4 regions of the Klebsiella oxytoca genome follow, and region 3 is predicted to be linked to each of the others. Evidence: predicted binding sites of a transcription regulator. Region 3 holds the regulator's gene; each other region holds the start of a gene.

The links. Region 3 encodes PhoB, which activates phosphate uptake and scavenging genes when phosphate is short. Its sites were predicted from a motif close to CTGTCATAAAACTGNCNNAT; they were not measured.
Region 1: a site for PhoB is predicted at 1,777-1,796, ahead of pstS (phosphate ABC transporter substrate-binding protein PstS). Genes of this name have one in related genera too.
Region 2: a site for PhoB is predicted at 2,399-2,418, ahead of GJ746_RS16260 (heavy metal response regulator transcription factor). Genes of this name have one in related genera too.
Region 4: a site for PhoB is predicted at 3,322-3,341, ahead of uvrB (excinuclease ABC subunit UvrB). Genes of this name have one in related genera too.

Annotation. Positions count from the first base shown of each region.
Region 1 is NZ_CP046115.1:19,668-24,493, forward strand. Features, by position in the region: gene pstC (phosphate ABC transporter permease PstC) at 1-482, opposite strand, end outside; gene pstS (phosphate ABC transporter substrate-binding protein PstS) at 651-1,691, opposite strand; gene glmS (glutamine--fructose-6-phosphate transaminase (isomerizing)) at 2,019-3,848, opposite strand; gene glmU (bifunctional UDP-N-acetylglucosamine diphosphorylase/glucosamine-1-phosphate N-acetyltransferase GlmU) at 4,029-4,826, opposite strand, start outside.
Region 2 is NZ_CP046115.1:3,478,700-3,483,525, reverse strand. Features, by position in the region: gene ldtA (L,D-transpeptidase) at 1-130, shown strand, start outside; gene GJ746_RS16275 (molybdopterin-dependent oxidoreductase) at 334-1,101, opposite strand; gene GJ746_RS16270 (cytochrome b/b6 domain-containing protein) at 1,091-1,699, opposite strand; gene GJ746_RS16265 (DUF5666 domain-containing protein) at 1,714-2,343, opposite strand; gene GJ746_RS16260 (heavy metal response regulator transcription factor) at 2,483-3,154, shown strand; gene GJ746_RS16255 (heavy metal sensor histidine kinase) at 3,151-4,569, shown strand; tRNA gene GJ746_RS16250 (tRNA-Asn) at 4,612-4,687, opposite strand; gene GJ746_RS25645 (DUF5951 family protein) at 4,693-4,785, shown strand.
Region 3 is NZ_CP046115.1:1,253,395-1,258,220, forward strand. Features, by position in the region: gene sbcD (exonuclease subunit SbcD) at 1-1,161, opposite strand, end outside; gene phoB (phosphate response regulator transcription factor PhoB) at 1,467-2,156, shown strand; gene phoR (phosphate regulon sensor histidine kinase PhoR) at 2,178-3,467, shown strand; gene brnQ (branched-chain amino acid transporter carrier protein BrnQ) at 3,886-4,826, shown strand, end outside.
Region 4 is NZ_CP046115.1:1,812,043-1,816,868, reverse strand. Features, by position in the region: gene pmrB (two-component system sensor histidine kinase PmrB) at 1-764, shown strand, start outside; gene uvrB (excinuclease ABC subunit UvrB) at 1,076-3,091, opposite strand; gene GJ746_RS08420 (ABC transporter ATP-binding protein) at 3,802-4,524, shown strand; gene bioD (dethiobiotin synthase) at 4,466-4,826, opposite strand, start outside.

The DNA.
Region 1 (4,826 bases), 1.2 Mb from region 3:
AAAAGCGCGCCAACGAACGGAATGGTAGACAGGACGTTGCCAACCGGCTCCTGGAAGTAAGTCGCAAACAGCGGGGCGAAAATAAACAGGCCCCACATGCCGTAAACGATACTCGGGATCGCGGCCAGCAGCTCGATGGCAATACCCAGCGGGCGTTTAAGCCAGGCTGGCGACAGTTCGGTCAGGAACAGTGCGATACCGAAGCTTACCGGTACGGCGATCAGCAGCGCGATAAATGATGTGACCAGCGTTCCGTAAATAGGCACCAGGGCACCGAAAATCTGATTCGGCGCATCCCACTCTTTGGTCCACAGGAAGGAGAAGCCAAATTTCTCAATGCTTGGCCAGGAAGAGATGATGAGAGAGACGATGATGCCGCCAAGCATCAATAGCACAATCAGCGCCGCCAGTTTCACCAGCACGCTGAAAATTATGTCACCCTTTTTCCCCGGAGGGTTAAATGCCGGCTTGGTTGCAGCCATAAGTTACTCTTCAGTTTCGGGCCAGAAAAACACGTAGTTTACTGATCTTTCTGGCAAAGGTAATGCCATACCCTAAATAATTCGAGCTACAGGAAGACGGCCAACTTATGCCTAATCACGCTATGTGACCGGGGTACACCGCTGCTGCAGCTCGAAAAATGACGGGTATTAGTACAGCGCTTTACCGCTGCTGTCCTTTACGTTGGTCTTCCATGCTGCGCGAACTTGCTCAACCACGTTTTCCGGCAGAGTGGCATAATCCAGCGCGTTTGCTTCTTTACCACCGTTTTTGTATGCCCAGTCGAAGAACTTCAGCACTTCAGCGGTCTGCTCTGGCTTGTTGGAAGCCTTATGCACCAGGATGAAGGTCGTTGAGGTGATCGGCCACGCGTTATCGCCTTTCTGGTTAGTCAAATCCTGTGCAAAGGATTTGCTCCAGTCGATTCCTTTCGCAGCATTAGCGAAATTATCTTCAGTTGGACTCACCGGCTTACCGTCAGCAGACAGCAGTTTGGTGTAAGCAAGGTTGTTTTGTTTCGCGTAAGCATACTCAACGTAGCCGATAGAGCCAGGCAGACGCTGAACGAAAGCGGCAATGCCGTCGTTGCCTTTACCACCCAGTCCGGTCGGCCAGTTTACGGTAGAGCCAGCGCCAATTTTAGATTTCCACTCTTCGTTCACTTTCGCCAGGTAGCTGGTGAAAACGAAGGAAGTACCGGAGCCATCCGCACGGCGGACGACAGCGATATTCTGAGAAGGCAGCTTCAGGCCAGGGTTGAGCTTAGCAATGGCCTCGTCATCCCATTTTTTAATTTTGCCCAGGTAGATGTCACCCAACGTTTTACCGTCGAGCACCAGCTCACCGGATTTTACACCCGGCAGGTTGATAGCCAGTACCACGCCGCCGATAACGGTCGGGAACTGGAACAGACCTTCCTGAGCCAGTTTGTCATCGGCCAGAGGAGCATCAGAAGCACCGAAGTCAACGGTGTTGGCGGTGATCTGTTTTACGCCACCAGAAGAACCAATACCCTGGTAATTGACTTTATTACCCGTCTCTTTCTGGTAGGTATCAGCCCATTTGGCATACACCGGAGCAGGAAAAGTAGCACCTGCGCCAGTCAGGCTTGCTGCTGCGAATGCAGAGAAAGCGCTCATCGATAAGGTCGCGGCGACAACTGTTGCGACGGTGGTACGCATAACGTTCATAATGTCTCCTGCTGGATTCGTAAACCATTGTTTCGAAGCTATGGTGAGCAAAATAGGACAAACAGGTGACAGTAAAATGTACGAATTATTACAGTTTTATGACACACCAAAATGCAGGTTTTAATGATAAATAAAAACAATATAAATCATATTGTTAATTTAAATAATGATGAAAAGATTAGCGGAAAATTTTATTTTTATGACAGGCAAAAAGCGTATTAAAAATGACAGACTGTCATAAAGCGGGTGGAACAACAGCCGCTATCCAACCCATACGGATAACAAAAAGGGCTGCCGGAAGGCAGCCCTTTCAACGGTGTAAATTCGTTATTCCACGGTCACCGATTTCGCCAGGTTACGCGGCTGGTCAACGTCAGTACCTTTAATCAGCGCGACGTGATATGCCAGCAGCTGCAGCGGTACGGTATAGAAGATTGGCGCAATCACCTCTTCAACATGCGGCATCTCAATGATGTGCATATTGTCGCTGCCGGTGAAACCCGCATCGCCGTCGGCGAAAACGTACAGCTGACCGCCGCGGGCGCGAACTTCTTCAATGTTGGATTTCAGTTTTTCCAGCAGTTCGTTGTTCGGTGCCACCACCACTACCGGCATTTCCGCATCAATCAGCGCCAGCGGACCGTGCTTCAGCTCGCCGGCGGCATAGGCTTCCGCGTGAATATAGGAGATCTCTTTCAGCTTCAGCGCCCCTTCAAGGGCGATTGGATACTGATCGCCGCGGCCAAGGAACAGCGCGTGGTGTTTGTCAGAGAAATTCTCAGCCAACGCTTCAATACGCTTGTCCTGCGAGAGCACCTGCTCAATGCGGCTTGGCAGCGCCTGCAGACCATGCACGATATCGTGTTCGATAGCGGCATCCTGACCTTTGAGGCGAGCCAGTTTCGCCACCAGCATCAGCAGAACGGTCAGCTGCGTCGTGAACGCCTTGGTCGAGGCAACGCCAATTTCCGTCCCGGCGTTGGTCATCATCGCCAGATCGGACTCTCGCACCAGTGATGAACCCGGCACGTTACAGATCGCCAGCGAACCCAGATAGCCCAGCTCTTTCGACAGACGCAGACCAGCCAGCGTATCCGCCGTCTCGCCGGACTGCGAGAGGGTGATCATCAGACTGTTACGACGCACGGCCGATTTACGATAGCGGAACTCAGAAGCGATTTCGACATCGCACGGCACACCGGCCAGCGACTCAAACCAGTAGCGGGAAACCATACCTGAGTTATAGGAGGTACCGCAGGCGATAATCTGGATATGCTCAACCTGGGACAGCAGCTCGTTAGCTTTCGGGCCCAGCTCGCTCAGATCAACCTCGCCATGGCTAATACGCCCGGAAAGGGTGTTTTTGATAGCGTTTGGCTGCTCGTAGATCTCTTTTTGCATATAGTGGCGATAGATACCTTTATCACCCGCATCGTACTGCAGATTGGATTCAATATCCGGGCGCAGCACTTCCGCACCTGATTTATCAAAGACAGTCACCGAGCGGCGGGTAACTTCCGCAATATCGCCCTCTTCGAGGAAGATAAAGCGGCGGGTAACCGGTAACAGCGCCAGCTGATCGGAGGCGATGAAGTTTTCTCCCATGCCCAGGCCAATCACCAGCGGGCTACCTGAACGAGCGGCCAGCAGCGTACCCGGATCGCGGGAATCCATGATCACCGTGCCGTAAGCGCCGCGCAGCTGCGGGATAGTGCGCAGAACGGCATCACGCAGAGTACCGCCTTGCTCCAGTTCCCAATGCACCAGGTGCGCAATAACTTCAGTGTCCGTCTCGGAGGCAAATACGTAGCCCCTTGACTGCAGCAGCTCGCGCAGCGGCTCATGGTTTTCGATGATCCCGTTATGCACCACTACAATATGGTCAGAAACATGCGGATGCGCATTACCTTCAGATGGCTCACCATGCGTCGCCCAGCGGGTATGGGCAATCCCGGTCCCGCCGTGTAACGGATGTTCTTCCAACGCCTGAGCCAGCATCTGGACTTTCCCAAGGCGACGAACGCGGTTCATATGACCTTCGTTATCGACGACCGCCAGACCGGCGGAGTCATAACCGCGGTATTCCAGACGACGTAAACCTTCGAGAAGGATTTCAGCAATATCACGCTGCGCGACTGCGCCAACAATTCCACACATAGTTTTTAATTCCGATTTTGGCTGTATGCCATACGTTGTCGGTCAACCTGTTTGCCCGTATTTCGGGCGCCCCGAGCCTTGTAGAGAGTGGGGTTATTTTTATAGGTACTGCCGTGGGGGGAGGATTATTTTATCCCCTCACCCCGCTCTTTCCCCCGAAAGGGCGAAAGAGAAATAGCGTTACTTTTTCTTCACCGGACGCTGCCAGCCCTGTTTATGGACCTGCGGTACGCGGCTTAAAACTAATTCGTTATCGGCAACATTGCGCGTTACCGTTGTTCCAGCAGCGATAGTGACGCCGTTGCCAACGGTTACCGGAGCCACCAGTTGGCTATCGGAACCGACAAACACATCATCGCCAATCACCGTTTTGTGCTTATTTGCGCCATCATAGTTACAGGTGATAGTGCCAGCGCCGATATTAACGTTATCGCCAATCTCAGCGTCACCAAGATAGGAGAGATGTCCGGCTTTAGTGCCTTTACCCAGGCGCGCCTTTTTAATTTCGACAAAGTTGCCAACGTGCGCGCCTTCCAGAAGCTCCGCACCCGGACGCAGGCGAGCGAATGGGCCGATAGTGCAGGCGGCTTCCAGGTGAGCATCTTCCACCACCGTATAGGGGCTGATTTCGCAGTCATCGCCAATGACGCTGTTCTTGATGACGCAACCGGTACCAATCTTCACCCGATTGCCCAGCGTCACGTTCCCTTCGAGGATAACGTTAGTATCAATTTCAACATCTCGCCCATGTTTGAGCACGCCGCGCAGATCAAAACGTGCCGGATCGCGCAGCATAACGCCTGCGAACAGCAGTCTATCCGCCTGTTCAGACTGCCAGACGCGTTCAAGGCGGGATAACTGCAGGCGATTATTCACGCCTTCCACTTCACTTAAACGTTGGGGATGAACCGCGGCAATTTCACGGCCCTCGGCGTAGGCCATGGCGATAATATCGGTGATATAGTATTCGCCCTGAAC
Region 2 (4,826 bases), 2.2 Mb from region 3:
TATTCAGACCTTTGTGAAAGGTGAGGGCGTAGATATGACTCGCGCGGAGCAGGCGCTGGAACGCCGCTCCGGAATGCCGGTGGAAATTGGCAGTTCAGCGATGCTTGCCGACGCAGGTAGCGGTTTTTAACTGTCGTCATACCGGGCGGTTTCTGCTGTCGAGATAACGCGCCCGCTGCTGATGGAAAGCATGGAGTATTAATACAGGGCTTGATGGGGAGTTTGCCGCCTGGCGCCGGCAAACGGGCTTGCTGGAAGACGTCATTTTCGCAGCCCCCGTAGGGTGATTCCCCACAATGTCGGCGGCATTGACACCGATCCTGTTCAGGGCGTCTAAATACCGCTAAACCAGTTATAGCCCTGATCTTCCCAGTAACCGCCGGGGTTGGTATCGCTGACGAAAATAGCGGCGATATGCTTGGCGTTTTTGAACCCCAGCTTGGTCGGCACCCGTAACCTTAGCGGATAGCCAAATTCCACAGGCAGCGACTTACCGGCAAAATCCAGTGCCAGAATGGTTTGCGGATGCAGCGCGGTGGCCATATCAATGCTGGTGTAGTAACGATCCGCGCACTTAAAGCCGACATAACGCGCGTTGAGATCGGCGCCGACATGCTGCAGGAATAGCTTTAGCGGTACGCCACCCCATTGACCAATCGCGCTCCAGCCTTCAATGCAGATTAGCCGGGTAATTTGGCTTTGTTGTGGCAGATGCTGTAACTGTTCCAGCGTCCACGGGGCTTTTTTCTCTACCTTGCCGGAGACTTCCAGACGATAGTCGAACAGATCGACTTCCGGCGCGTTGTATTGCGGATAAAAAGCATTGAACGGAAAGGGGTCGGTAATTTGATCCCGACAATAAGTCTGGGCCAGGCGTTGGCCGCTGAACAGCCAGGACTGTACCCGATCGTTCCAGCGCGACATAGCCCACAGCACTTTGTCTATCTCATCGCCATCTTGCATATTGCATCCGGTCAGCATCGCCACGCCTCCGAGGGTCAGACCGGATCGCAGGAGTAATCGTCGCTGCAGATTTACCAGCTGTTTTTTCTGCTCCGGCTCCAGCGCGGGCGCGCGGCGGGATGGAGTTTTATCCTTCATGTTTGCCTCCTGACAGCATGGCCCACAGGGTGGAAGGGACGATAATCACCATCAGCACATGGACAACGACAAACAGCCCGATGCCAGCCATAGCGAAAAAGTGAACATAGCGCGCGATAGCAAAACCGCCGAACAGAGCCACCAGCCATGAGAGCTGTACCGGTTTCCAGATAGCCAGCCCGGAAAACACCAGCAGCAGGCCGAGGGCCATAACGCCGAGGTACATCAGCTTTTGAATGGCGTTGTAGTGGCCAGGTCGGTGGTTTAGCCGCAGCGTGAGGGTTAGCCAGATATCCCGCCGGAGCGCGGCCAGATGCAGCGGCAGCAGATCGCGGCGGAGATGACCGCTTAATAAACTCCACAGCAGATAACACAGAGCGTTAACCACCAGCAGCCACATTACCGCCAGGTGCCAGCCAATCGCGCCGCCCAGCCAGCCGCCCAGGGTAACGGAGGGCGGAAAGCGGAAGTCGAACAGCGGCGCAGCGTTGTAGATTTCCCAGCCGCTCATGAACATGCAGATCATGGCGACCAGATTCACCCAATGGGTGAGCCTGACCGGCCAGCGATGCACCGGCCGCGACGCGTTGGTTTTCATGCCCTTCTCCTGAGTTACATCGGCGGTACGGTACCGTCTTTGCCGGCAGAAATGCGGGTAGCGACGCGTTCGCCTTTATCGTCAGTAGCGGAGAACAGCACGACATGGGTTCCGGGCTTCAGCAGACTGCGATCGCCGGGATCGATGGTTACCACCGGCGTATTGTCAGGCACGATGACGTTCTTTTGCCGATCGCCATAATTAACGGTTAACGTGCGGCCGTTGGTGTTTACCAGCTTGCCGATGGTGCCGTTGGTCATCGTATTGATTTTACCGTCGGCGGATTCCCACGGGGAATGCCCTTCACCCGTGCCCCGCAGGCTGGCGGCAAAGACGTGGACTTCAAGCGCTTTCAGGCTACCGTCGGCCTGGGGCACGGCTGCGGTGCCGATAAAGCTGTCCGGCTTGATATCCTCAGCCGAGCCTTTCGCGACGCTAAAAATCTGGGTTTTGTCGTTGAGTTTTACGACGACCTTTTCTCCTTTACGATCGCTAACCTGCAGGCTGGTATCTGAGACCTGGTCAACGGTACCGCGCAGCGGCGCGATAGCTTTGCCTGGCGTCTGTGCGGCGGTGGCTATGCCGCTGCATAGCATCAGGGTGGATAACAGTAAACCGGCGATACTACGATGGTGTGTCTGCATAACATTCTCCTGTAATCATTTGCCTGTTAAGCATGGTCCGGCGATCGGGACAGCACCATGTCAGTTTGATGACATTAATGTCATCAAGCCGCGGCGCAGAAACTGTTAATCTGTTTGCAGACGTAATGAGGTGGTAAGAATGCGCATATTAGTTGTAGAAGATGATATCGGGACCGGTAATTACCTGAAGAAGGGGTTAACTGAGGCCGGATACGGCGTTGATCTGGCGCGTGATGGTACCGACGGTTTATTTCGGGCGCTGGAGTATGGTTACGATGCGATTGTCCTTGACGTCATGCTGCCTGGGCTTGACGGCTGGCAGATTATTGATGTTTTACGCAAGAAAAGCGATGTACCAATACTGTTTCTTACCGCCCGCGACGAGGTACAGGACCGTATTCATGGCCTGGAACTGGGGGCTGATGATTACCTGGTCAAACCTTTCTCATTTACCGAGCTGGTACTGCGTTTGCGCACTCTTCTGCGCCGCGGAACCGTACGGGAGTCCGATCGTTATGAAATTGCCGACCTGCATATTGATGTGCTGCGGCGCAGAGCTACCCGTCAGGACACCGTGATTGCGCTGACCAATAAAGAATTTATGCTGCTGCATCTGTTGGTCAGGCGGGAAGGAGAGGTACTCTCGCGCACCATGATCGCCTCGCAGGTCTGGGATATGAATTTCGACAGCGACACCAACGTGGTCGACGTGGCTATCAAACGCCTGCGCGCCAAAATCGACCGGCCGTTCGAGATCAAGCTTATTCATACCGTGCGTGGGATCGGTTACGTCTGTGAGGTTCGTTCATGAACGTGCTGGCCCGGCGCTGGCAGGCGACATCGTTGACGCTACGAAGCGCTATCCTGTTTGCGCTGGTCGCGGCGCTGGTGGTGAGCGCCGCTGGTGGATATTTATATAACGCTATGCGCCATGAGATGATTCACCGTAGCGATCTGCAGGTGACCGGACGAATAGAGTATTACCGCAACGTGCTGAGCAAACGCTTCCCGCTGGAACGGCTGGTGGCGAATACCGGGATGTTCGAAAATATGCTGGGCAACGAGCAGGACGTTTTAATTTTTCGCATCCCGGGCCAGACTCCATTAATTAACGTTAATCCCGGCAGGGTGCAGTTACCGCCGGTGACGCCGACGCCGGTGGACCGCCCGCAGCGCCTGGATGAGGTACAGGGTGGGGTGACCGCGCAGGGAGTGCCGTTACGGGTGGCATCCGGTCTGGTGACGCTGGAAGATGGCAGGGAGCTGCAAATTTCCGTCGCGCATGTCATGGTAAATGAACAGAAAATGCTGGCGCGCTATTTATGGCGCGTCATCGCGGCAGTGGTGACGGCTTTTCTGGCGATTGCGCTGCTGGGCTACTGGGTGATGCGCCGCGTGCTGAGGCCGCTAAGACGCATGGCCGCAGAGGCGGCGGTCATTACGCCCAGTACCCTGGCGACCCGCCTGAGCGAGCAGGATGCGCCGCGAGAGCTGCAACAGCTTATTATTTCGTTCAATGCCATGCTCGACAGACTTAACGAAGGCTATCAGCGCCTGACGCGGTTTTCCGCCGATCTGGCGCACGAGATCCGCACGCCGGTGGGAGCGCTGATGGGCCAGTGTCAGGTGGCCTTGTATCAGTCTCGCAGCGTGGAAGAGTATGAAACTCTGCTCTCTAACAATATGGAGGAGCTGGAGCGCATTTCACGTATGGTGGAAAATATTCTGTTTCTGGCGCGAGCCAGCCATGCGCAGTCGGTGCTGAACTACCGGATCCTGGATATTGCGCAGGAGCTACAGCGAGTTGCGGATTATTTCGAGGGGCTGGCGGAGGAGCGGGATGTTCAGCTGATTTGCGAAGGTGAAGGGCTGCTGTGGGCCGATGCGATGCTGTTCCAGCGGGCATTAAGCAATCTGGTCGCCAACGCGGTACGGTATGCCGATGAATCGAGCCAAATCATATTAAGAGCCGCGGCAGAAGACACCCGCCAGGTCATCCAGGTGATTAATCAGGGCCCGCCGATTGCGCAGGCACATCTGGAAAAACTGTTTGAGCGTTTCTATCGTGCAGACGCGGCGCGCAGTAGCCACGCCAGCGGGCTGGGGCTGTCAATTGTGCGCGCTATTATGACTCTGCACGGCGGTGAGGCCCGCGCTCAGTGCTTGCCGCAGCCGCCTGCAGCTCAAATTGTTTTCAGCCTGATTTTCCCGAACCGCTCTGCGTAATGGAAAACAAAAAGCCCGCTAAAAAGCGGGCTTTTTTAAATCTGGCTCCTCTGACTGGACTCGAACCAGTGACATACGGATTAACAGTCCGCCGTTCTACCGACTGAACTACAGAGGAATCGTGTGGAGTCGTATCTTAACGGCGAAAAAAATTTTGTCAAACATCAATTCGTTGTCAGTCGCTTAACTGGCGTATCCATCAACAATTTGTCGTAATTACCGACAATTCATCGGGAAAAATGCTTTGCAGGATTAGC
Region 3 (4,826 bases):
AAACAGCTGTTCCAGGCGCTGCTGCTGCGCCGCTTCCAGGGTTTCCAGCGCCAGGCGACGGGCGAATACGTCCTCTACCTGCAGTTCGCTGAGGGTCTCCCGCTTTTCACCCGCCAGTATGCGCTCGCGCTGGGCGCGACTGCGGCGCACCAGCAGCACCTCTACCGGCAGCGTTTCGGTCTGCGCCTGAATTTTGCGCGGGATATCATGCAAATATTCGTCGCTGGTGATTTCAATATCGACCCAGACGGCGGGTTGCTGATGATTGTCACGCCATTGGTTTAACTGCTCGCTAATGCTGGCAAAATCGCCTTTTAGTACCGCCAGCGGCTGGGTAATGGGGACGATGAGCGGCGTGACGTCCGTCAGGCGGCCAGCGCTGAAGGTCACCAGGTTTACGCTTTTATTTTTCCCGGTTTCATCAAAACTGAGCGGAATGGGGGAGCCGCTGTAGCGAATATGCTCGCAGCCGCCCACAATCTGCGCCCGATGGATATGGCCGAGCGCGATATAGTCGGCGGGAGGAAAGCGATTAGCCGGGAAGGCGTCGAGAGTACCGATATAGATTTCGCGAACCGCGTCGCTTTTACTGGCGCCGACGGTAGTCAAATGGCCGCTGGCGATAATCGGCAGCGGTCGGTCGCCGCGCAGCTCGCAGGCCTGCTGGTACTGCTGCTGGTAATAGTCGCTGATGGCGCTGAGGAGCTGCTGCTGCTTTTCGCCGCTGGAGTGCCCGGCCTGGCTGCTCACCAGCTCACGGGGGCGCAGAAACGGTACCGGACAGAAAATCGCCCCGGGCGAACCATCGCGTAGCGGAAGAATAAAGGGCGCGTGACCGGCATTAGCCACCACCGTTGTTTTCAGGAACGCCAGAATGTCTCGCGACTCATTGAGGGTAGCTACCGAATCATGATTTCCCGCCAGCACCACCAGCTGACAGCCGGTCTGCTGTAGCTGTACGACAAAGCGGTTATACAGCTCGCGCGCGTAGCTCGGCGGTGAGCCGGTATCAAAAATATCGCCGGCGACAATAATGGCATCAACGTCATGCTCCTGCGCGCTGGCCAGCAGCCAGTCGAGAAACGCCTGGTGTTCGGCGGCACGGCTTTTGCTGTAAAAATTCTGGCCAAGATGCCAGTCAGACGTGTGAAGGATGCGCATAATCGTCCCATAGAGAAAAGCAGAAACGGCATTATATACCCTAAATAATTTGAGTTGCAGGACAGGACACGCCTTGAACAGGCCCCTTGGGGGCGAGGCCGATGGATGGGCCGCGTAATTCGCAGCCAACGCACAAGCAACTTGAAGTATGGCGGGCATAACACCGCCCTCCGATGCGTTAAGTCCGTGTCACAATTCGAAATCCGCGTTCATCTGGCGGTCATGTTTTTCATAAATCTGTCATAAATCTGACGCATAATGGCCGCGCACTTCTATACTGATGGCTAAAAAATACAGGGTAAATAATGGCGAGAAGAATTCTGGTCGTTGAAGATGAAGCTCCAATCCGCGAAATAGTTTGCTTTGTTCTGGAGCAAAACGGCTTTCAGCCCGTCGAGGCGGAAGATTTTGACAGCGCGGTCAATCAGCTCAATGAACCCTGGCCTGATTTGATCCTCCTTGACTGGATGCTGCCGGGTGGGTCGGGTCTGCAGTTTATTAAACAGCTCAAGCGTGAAGCGATGACCCGCGAGATTCCGGTGGTGATGCTGACCGCCCGCGGTGAAGAGGAAGATCGCGTTCGCGGCCTGGAGACCGGCGCGGATGATTACATCACTAAGCCATTTTCGCCAAAAGAGCTGGTCGCGCGAATTAAAGCCGTGATGCGGCGCATTTCGCCAATGGCGGTAGAAGAGGTGATTGAGATGCAGGGACTGAGCCTCGACCCTTCTTCGCATCGCGTCATGACCGGCGAAAATCCGCTGGATATGGGGCCGACGGAATTTAAATTATTACACTTCTTCATGACGCACCCGGAACGAGTCTATAGCCGCGAGCAGCTGCTGAATCACGTCTGGGGAACTAACGTATATGTAGAAGACAGAACGGTGGACGTGCATATTCGTCGTCTGCGTAAAGCGCTGGAACATAGCGGCCATGACCGGATGGTACAAACGGTTCGCGGTACGGGATATCGTTTCTCCGCCCGTTTCTGAATGTTGACAGGAGTGTGAACCGTGCTGGAACGGCTGTCATGGAAAAGGCTGGCGCTTGAGCTTTTCTTGTGTTGTATCCCGGCCCTGATCCTCGGGGCGTTTTTAGGTCACCTGCCGTGGTTTCTGCTGGCGGCGGTGACCGGTCTGCTTATCTGGCATTTCTGGAATTTGATGCGCCTGTCGTGGTGGCTGTGGGTTGACCGCAGTATGACGCCGCCGCCGGGCAGCGGCAGCTGGGAACCCCTCTTGTACGGTCTGCACCAGATGCAGATGCGTAATAAAAAGCGCCGTCGTGAGCTGGGCAGTTTGATCAAACGCTTTCGCAGCGGGGCGGAGTCTCTGCCGGATGCGGTGGTGTTGACCACCGAAGAAGGCGTCATGTTCTGGTGTAATGGCCTTGCCCAGCAGATCCTTAATCTGCGCTGGCCGGACGATAACGGGCAGAATATCCTTAACCTTCTACGCTATCCGGAATTTGCTAATTACCTCAAAGCTAAAGATTTCTCTAAACCGCTAAATCTGGTGCTCAATAACGGTCGCCATCTGGAGATTCGCGTGATGCCCTACAGCGACAAACAGCTGCTGATGGTGGCGCGCGATGTTACCCAGATGCATCAGCTTGAGGGCGCTCGGCGCAACTTTTTTGCCAACGTCAGCCATGAACTGCGAACCCCGCTGACGGTGCTGCAGGGATACCTGGAGATGATGCAGGAGGCGGTTCTGGAAGGCGCGACGCGTGAAAAAGCGTTGCACACCATGCGCGAGCAGACCCAGCGGATGGAAGGCCTGGTGAAACAGCTGCTGACGCTGTCGCGGATTGAAGCCGCACCGGCTCTGGCAATGAATGACAAAATTGATGTTCCGATGATGCTGCGGGTCGTCGAGCGCGAAGCGCAAACGCTGAGCCAGCAGCAGCACGTCCTGCATTTTTCGGTGGATGAGTCGTTAAAAGTGCTGGGGAATGAAGAACAGCTGCGCAGCGCCATTTCCAACCTGGTGTATAACGCGATCAACCATACGCCGCCGGGAACGGAAATTACCGTGAGCTGGCAGCGGGCGCCGCACGGCGCGCTGTTTAGCGTTGAGGATAACGGACCGGGGATCGCGCCGGAGCACATTCCGCGCCTGACGGAGCGTTTCTATCGGGTCGATAAAGCACGATCCAGGCAAACCGGCGGCAGCGGGCTGGGGCTGGCGATTGTCAAACATGCCGTTAGCCACCATGACAGCCGTCTTGAGATCGCGAGTACGCCGGGTAAAGGTACCCGTTTTAGCTTTCTGCTACCGGAACGTTTGATTGCCAAAAATTGACCCCTGATACGTGGGTGTCAGCTTTACTTGCCAATGACCAGCTTCGGCTGGTCATTTTCGTTTGCTGTTAAATCGAAGCTGCGTAATTAACGAACGTTAGCTGCTTTTTTGTTCGCATGATAAGCCAGAGGTTTTCCATCAATCAGGTAAATAATTCTACTTATAAAAATAGAGTTAGCATAATCATCTGCTTTTGCGATCCCTCCTTGCTTTAAAACGTTATAAGCGTTTAAATTGCCCGCCTACGGTCGCAGACAGACTGTTTTTGCGTGGTAATTCAAAAAACAATTCTTTTCCACGCCGCTTTGGGAGCATATCCCGCTGAGTTTAATGATAATGGCCGCTGTATCATCCCCAGGGGAAAGGCGCGGTATTAATCCGTTTTTACAACACCACATCCACAGGCTGTAATGAATTTATGACCCATCAGTTAAAATCTCGCGACATCATTGCGTTGGGCTTTATGACCTTCGCGCTGTTCGTCGGTGCAGGCAATATTATCTTTCCGCCGATGGTTGGCTTACAGGCCGGCGAACACGTCTGGACCGCGGCTATTGGCTTTCTGATTACCGCCGTGGGTCTGCCGGTGCTAACGGTTGTGGCGCTGGCGAAAGTCGGCGGCGGCGTAGAGAGCCTGAGCACGCCGATTGGTAAAGTTGCCGGTATCCTGCTGGCGGTGGTTTGCTATCTCGCCGTTGGGCCTCTGTTCGCCACGCCGCGCACCGCCACCGTCTCTTTTGAAGTAGGGATTGCCCCGCTGACCGGCGACGGTCCGCTGCCGCTGCTGATTTACAGCGTTATCTATTTTGCGCTGGTGATCCTCGTTTCGCTCTATCCGGGTAAGCTGCTGGACACCGTAGGGAATTTCCTCGCGCCGCTGAAAATTATCGCCCTGATTATTCTTGCCATTGCGGCGATCGTCTGGCCCGCCGGTCCGCTGAGCTATGCCATGGAAGCCTACCGCACCGCGCCGTTCTCCAACGGTTTCGTCAACGGCTATCTGACTATGGACACCCTTGGGGCGATGGTCTTTGGTATCGTGATTGTCAACGCCGCGCGTTCCCGCGGGGTCACTGAAGCTCGTCTGCTGACCCGCTACACCGTCTGGGCTGGCCTGATGGCCGGCGTGGGCCTGACGCTGCTGTACCTGGCGCTGTTCCGTTTAGGTTCGGACAGCGGCACGCTGGTTGAGCAATCCGCTAACGGCGCGGCGATTCTGCACGCTTACGTCCAGCATACTTTCGGCGGTGCGGGAAGCTTTATGCTGGCGGCGCTGATCTTTATCGCCTGTCTGGTGACGGCGGTAGGTTTAACCTGCGCCTGCGCTGAGTTCTTTGCCCAGTATCTGCCGTTCTCCTA
Region 4 (4,826 bases), 560 kb from region 3:
AGCCCATCACTTTGAAAGAATCGGTCCCGGAGGTTACCGCGGTAACCAGCGCGATAAATCAGCTGGTATCCCGTCTGAATTTAACTCTCGATCGCGAGCGCCTGTTTACCGCCGACGTCGCCCATGAGCTGCGCACCCCTCTGGCCGGGCTGCGTCTGCACCTGGAGCTACTGGCGAAAGTGCACGGCATAAGCGTGGATCCGCTGATCCAGCGTCTCGATCAAATGACCAATAGTATTAATCAACTGCTTCAGCTGGCGCGCGTCGGCCAGTCGTTTTCTGCCGGAAGCTATCAGCAGGTCGCGCTGAAAGAGGATGTTTTCGAACCGCTGCAGAGCGAGCTGGAGTCAATGCTGCAACAGCGCCAGCAAAAGCTGGTATTCAGCGACAAAGAAGGTGGAGCGGTTGTTTCGGGCGACGCCACGCTGGTGAAGGTGATTTTGCGGAATCTGGTGGAAAACGCGCATCGTTACAGCCCGACAGGGTCAACGATTAAAGTATCGATAACGCCTGGCCCGACGCCGATACTGGCGGTCGAGGATGAAGGTCCGGGAATTGATGAGGCCAAAAGCGGTGAATTGAGTAAAGCGTTCGTCCGAATGGACAGCCGCTACGGCGGTATTGGCCTTGGGTTAAGCATCGTTACCCGCATCGCGCAGCTGCACGACGCCCAGTTCTTTTTACACAACCGTCAGCCTGGGCCGGGCGTTCGCGCATGGGTGCTTTTCCCGAAAGCTTCCCGTCAGAATGTCAGTACCCATTGATGGAAAAAGGCAACGACGATAACAAAAGCGCAGGTGACTGCCAGGTATTCGCGAAAGGTTAATTTTTGCATGGCGCTATCCTCAGTAGATTGAGGATAGTTTCGCCAAACAATATTAAGCCAACATTAAGCATCGCGGAAAAACGCGACAGAGGACAATAAGTAACGAAGTCTGTTGGCAACCCGTTTTGGCTAATGTGCTCGCTTTTCTGTCGGGTGACGGCTGGCGCCTTACCCGACCGACGAAAACCACATCCAGTTCACAATCCCGTAAGCCCGGTAAGGCGCCAGCCGCTACCGGGCGCTATTGACCTACGAAGCGGCAATAAACAGATCGCGCAGCTGATGGAGCTGGTCGCGAATTTGCGCCGCCTCTTCAAACTCCAGGTTCTGAGCATGCTGCATCATCTGCCCTTCCAGCTCGTGAATTTTCTGCTGTAACGCTTTCGGCGTGAGCTCTACGGTATCCGCCTCAACCGGAGAACGAGCCTTACTGCGTCCCTTGGTTTTGGTTTTCGCGATATTCTGACCAAGCGCCAGAATATCGACCACTTTCTTATTGAGCCCCTGCGGCACAATACCGTGCTCTTCGTTGTAGGCCTGCTGCTTCTCGCGGCGGCGCTCGGTTTCACCGATCGCTTTCGCCATTGACGGCGTAATTTTGTCGCCGTAGAGAATCGCTTTACCGTTGATATTTCGCGCCGCGCGGCCAATAGTCTGAATCAGCGAGCGTTCAGAGCGCAGGAAGCCTTCTTTATCGGCATCAAGGATCGCCACCAGCGAGACTTCCGGCATATCTAACCCTTCACGCAGCAGGTTGATGCCCACCAGCACGTCAAATTCGCCGAGGCGCAGATCGCGAATAATCTCCATACGCTCGACGGTATCGATATCCGAGTGCAGGTAGCGCACTCGCTCACCGTGCTCTTCCAGATATTCGGTTAAGTCCTCTGCCATTCGTTTGGTCAGGGTCGTTACCAGCACGCGCTCGTTGATCGCGGTACGGATGCGAATTTCCGAAAGCAGGTCGTCCACCTGGGTTGCCACAGGACGCACTTCAATCACCGGATCAAGCAGCCCCGTTGGACGGACAACCTGATCGACCACTTCGTCGCCGGATTTATCCAGCTCATAGGCTCCCGGCGTTGCCGAAACATAGATAGTTTGCGGCGCCAGAGCCTCAAACTCTTCAAACTTCAGCGGACGGTTATCCAGCGCTGACGGCAAACGGAAACCGTACTCAACCAGCGTCTCTTTACGCGCGCGGTCCCCGCGGTACATACCGCCGATTTGCGGAATAGTGACGTGGGATTCATCAATCACCAGTAGACCATCGGCCGGCAGGTAGTCGAACAGCGTCGGCGGCGGCTCGCCCGGCCCGCGGCCCGACAGGTAGCGCGAGTAGTTCTCAATCCCCGAGCAGTAGCCCAGCTCGTTCATCATTTCGAGATCGAACTGCGTACGCTGGCTCAGGCGCTGCTCTTCAAGCAGCTTGTTGTTCTCCAGCAGCACCTTACGCCGCCCCGCCAGTTCGACTTTAATCTCCTCCATCGCCTGAACGATACGCTCGCGTGGAGTGACGTAGTGAGTTTTCGGGTAAACGGTGAAGCGCGGGATAGTTGACTCGATGTGGCCGGTCAGCGGATCGAACAGCGACAGACGCTCGACTTCCTCATCGAACAGCTCAACGCGCAGCGCGATATCGTCAGATTCTGCCGGGAAGATATCAATCACTTCGCCGCGTACGCGGAAGGTACCGCGCTGAAAAGCTTGATCGTTACGGGTATACTGCAGCTCCGCCAGGCGGCGCAGAATGGCGCGCTGGTCGATAATCATGCCGACCGTGAGGTGCAGCATCATTTTCAGGTATAGGTCCGGGTCGCCCAGACCGTAGATGGCGGAGACCGATGCCACTACCACCACGTCGCGACGCTCCAGCAGCGCTTTGGTCGCCGACAGACGCATCTGCTCAATATGTTCGTTCACCGACGCATCTTTCTCGATAAAGGTATCCGAGCTTGGTACGTAGGCTTCAGGCTGGTAGTAATCGTAGTAGGAGACGAAATACTCCACCGCGTTCTCCGGGAAGAACTCTTTCATCTCGCCGTAAAGCTGGGCAGCCAGGGTTTTATTCGGCGCCAGTACCATCGTCGGACGCTGGAGATCGGCAATGACGTTGGCAATGGTGAACGTTTTACCTGAACCGGTCACCCCGAGCAGCGTTTGATGCGCCAGGCCATCTTCGAGCCCCTCTTCCAGGCGACGAATGGCTTCCGGCTGGTCGCCGGACGGATGGAAAGCAGAATGCAGCTTAAATGGTTTACTCATCAATCAGAACCTGAAGAAGGGTTGGACGGCAGGTGTTTAATTCTACTCGTCGGCTCAGCTTTTGCCAACAAAAAATACTGGATATAAAAACAGTGTTATATTATCGTATCCAGACGAATCAGCCTTTTTTGCCATCATCATGAACGAATAAAAACCGCTTTACGGAATAATCCACCACTCTGTGGGGTTATCCCCAAAAAGTTTTGATATTTAACATTTGTCAAGCAAGGTAATGAATGTTTTATGGCAGCCGGTGACACTTTTCTTACAGGCATTGCTTTTATTCAATTAATTGATATTTAAGGGTTTTTAATAAAAGACGGGTTTCGCGTCAATTCGCCCGCAGGCCGCGTACTCTCTAGCTTACCGCAAGTTTTCTAACTCTAATACACAAGGTTATCCACAGGAATAGTGGATAACTGTCTGCAGCCCATGACCCATGCTACCCGGACAAACCTGACCGCTGCAGTAAAACCGGTTGCAAAAAAATTTTATTGATTTTTTTTTGCTATTTATCGGCTAAGAATAGCTGGAATTTTTGTTATTTATGCACCACATTTCAGCGTCCCGGCACCGGGAAAGTGCAAGGCTGGCCGCCTTTCTCCCGGCCGCATCTGTGTTTATCAGCAAATACCGAGAGTTCTTTTTCCTGGCAAGAGATTTGCAGCATCTTCTTGTCGCCTGCTATCCCAGGAAAGGAGAAAACGTCTATGTTGAGTCTACGTGCCGTCAATCACTATTACGGAAGCCAGCACACGCTGTGGAATGTCGATCTTGAGCTTAAGCCAGGTCAGTGCACTGGCGTTATGGGAGGTCAGGGAATGGGAAAAACAACGCTCGTCAACTGCATTACCGGCCACCTTCCGGTCGCCAGCGGCAGTATGACCTGGCAGGAAGCGGGAGCCGCGCCCTATGACCTGATGCCGCTCTCCGCGCAGTCGCGTAGCGCCATCGGCATTGGCTACGTACCGCAGGATAAACGTATCTTTTCGCAGCTAAGCGTAGAGGAAAATCTGCATATCGCCCTGGCGGCGGGTGGCGAACCGGCCTCAGCGTTCGCCGGGGAGATTTACGATCTGTTTCCCGAGCTTTACGCCCTGCGGCAGAGTAAAGGGATTACGCTCACCGCGGACGATCAGTACCAGCTGGCGCTGGCCCGGGCGCTGATAACCCGCCCGCGCCTGCTGATCCTTGATGAACCATCACGCGTTGGCGGGCAGCGTTTCCTCCACAAGCTGGGAGATTTGCTGGTGCGCCTGAATCGCGATATTGGGCTGACGATACTGATCGCCGAGCAGCACCTGCCGTTTATCCGCCGGGTGGCGGATCGTTTCTGTCTGCTCCACTGCGGTCGCAACGTCGCCCAGGGCGATGTTATGCAGCTGGATGCGCCGCTGCTGGCAAAATGGATGACGCCGGATCCAGCGCGCTGAGGTCAAGAAACCGGCCGAGATCTTCGCGCTGAGCGGCATCCGCCAGCCACGGGATTTCGCCCAGAAACGGCGCGGGCAGCACGCGCTTCAGCGTCGCCAGATACTCAGAATGACGTTTGCCCGGCGGCTGGATATCGTTAGCTATCCATCCCGCCAGCGGCAACCCGGCATGAAGCACCGCCCGGGCGGTAAGCATTGCGTGGTTGATACACCCCAGCTTAACGCCGACCACCAGAATCACCGGCAGCTGCTCCTCCTGAACCCAATCGGCAAAGGTCAGGGCTTCTGAAAGCGGCGTAAAC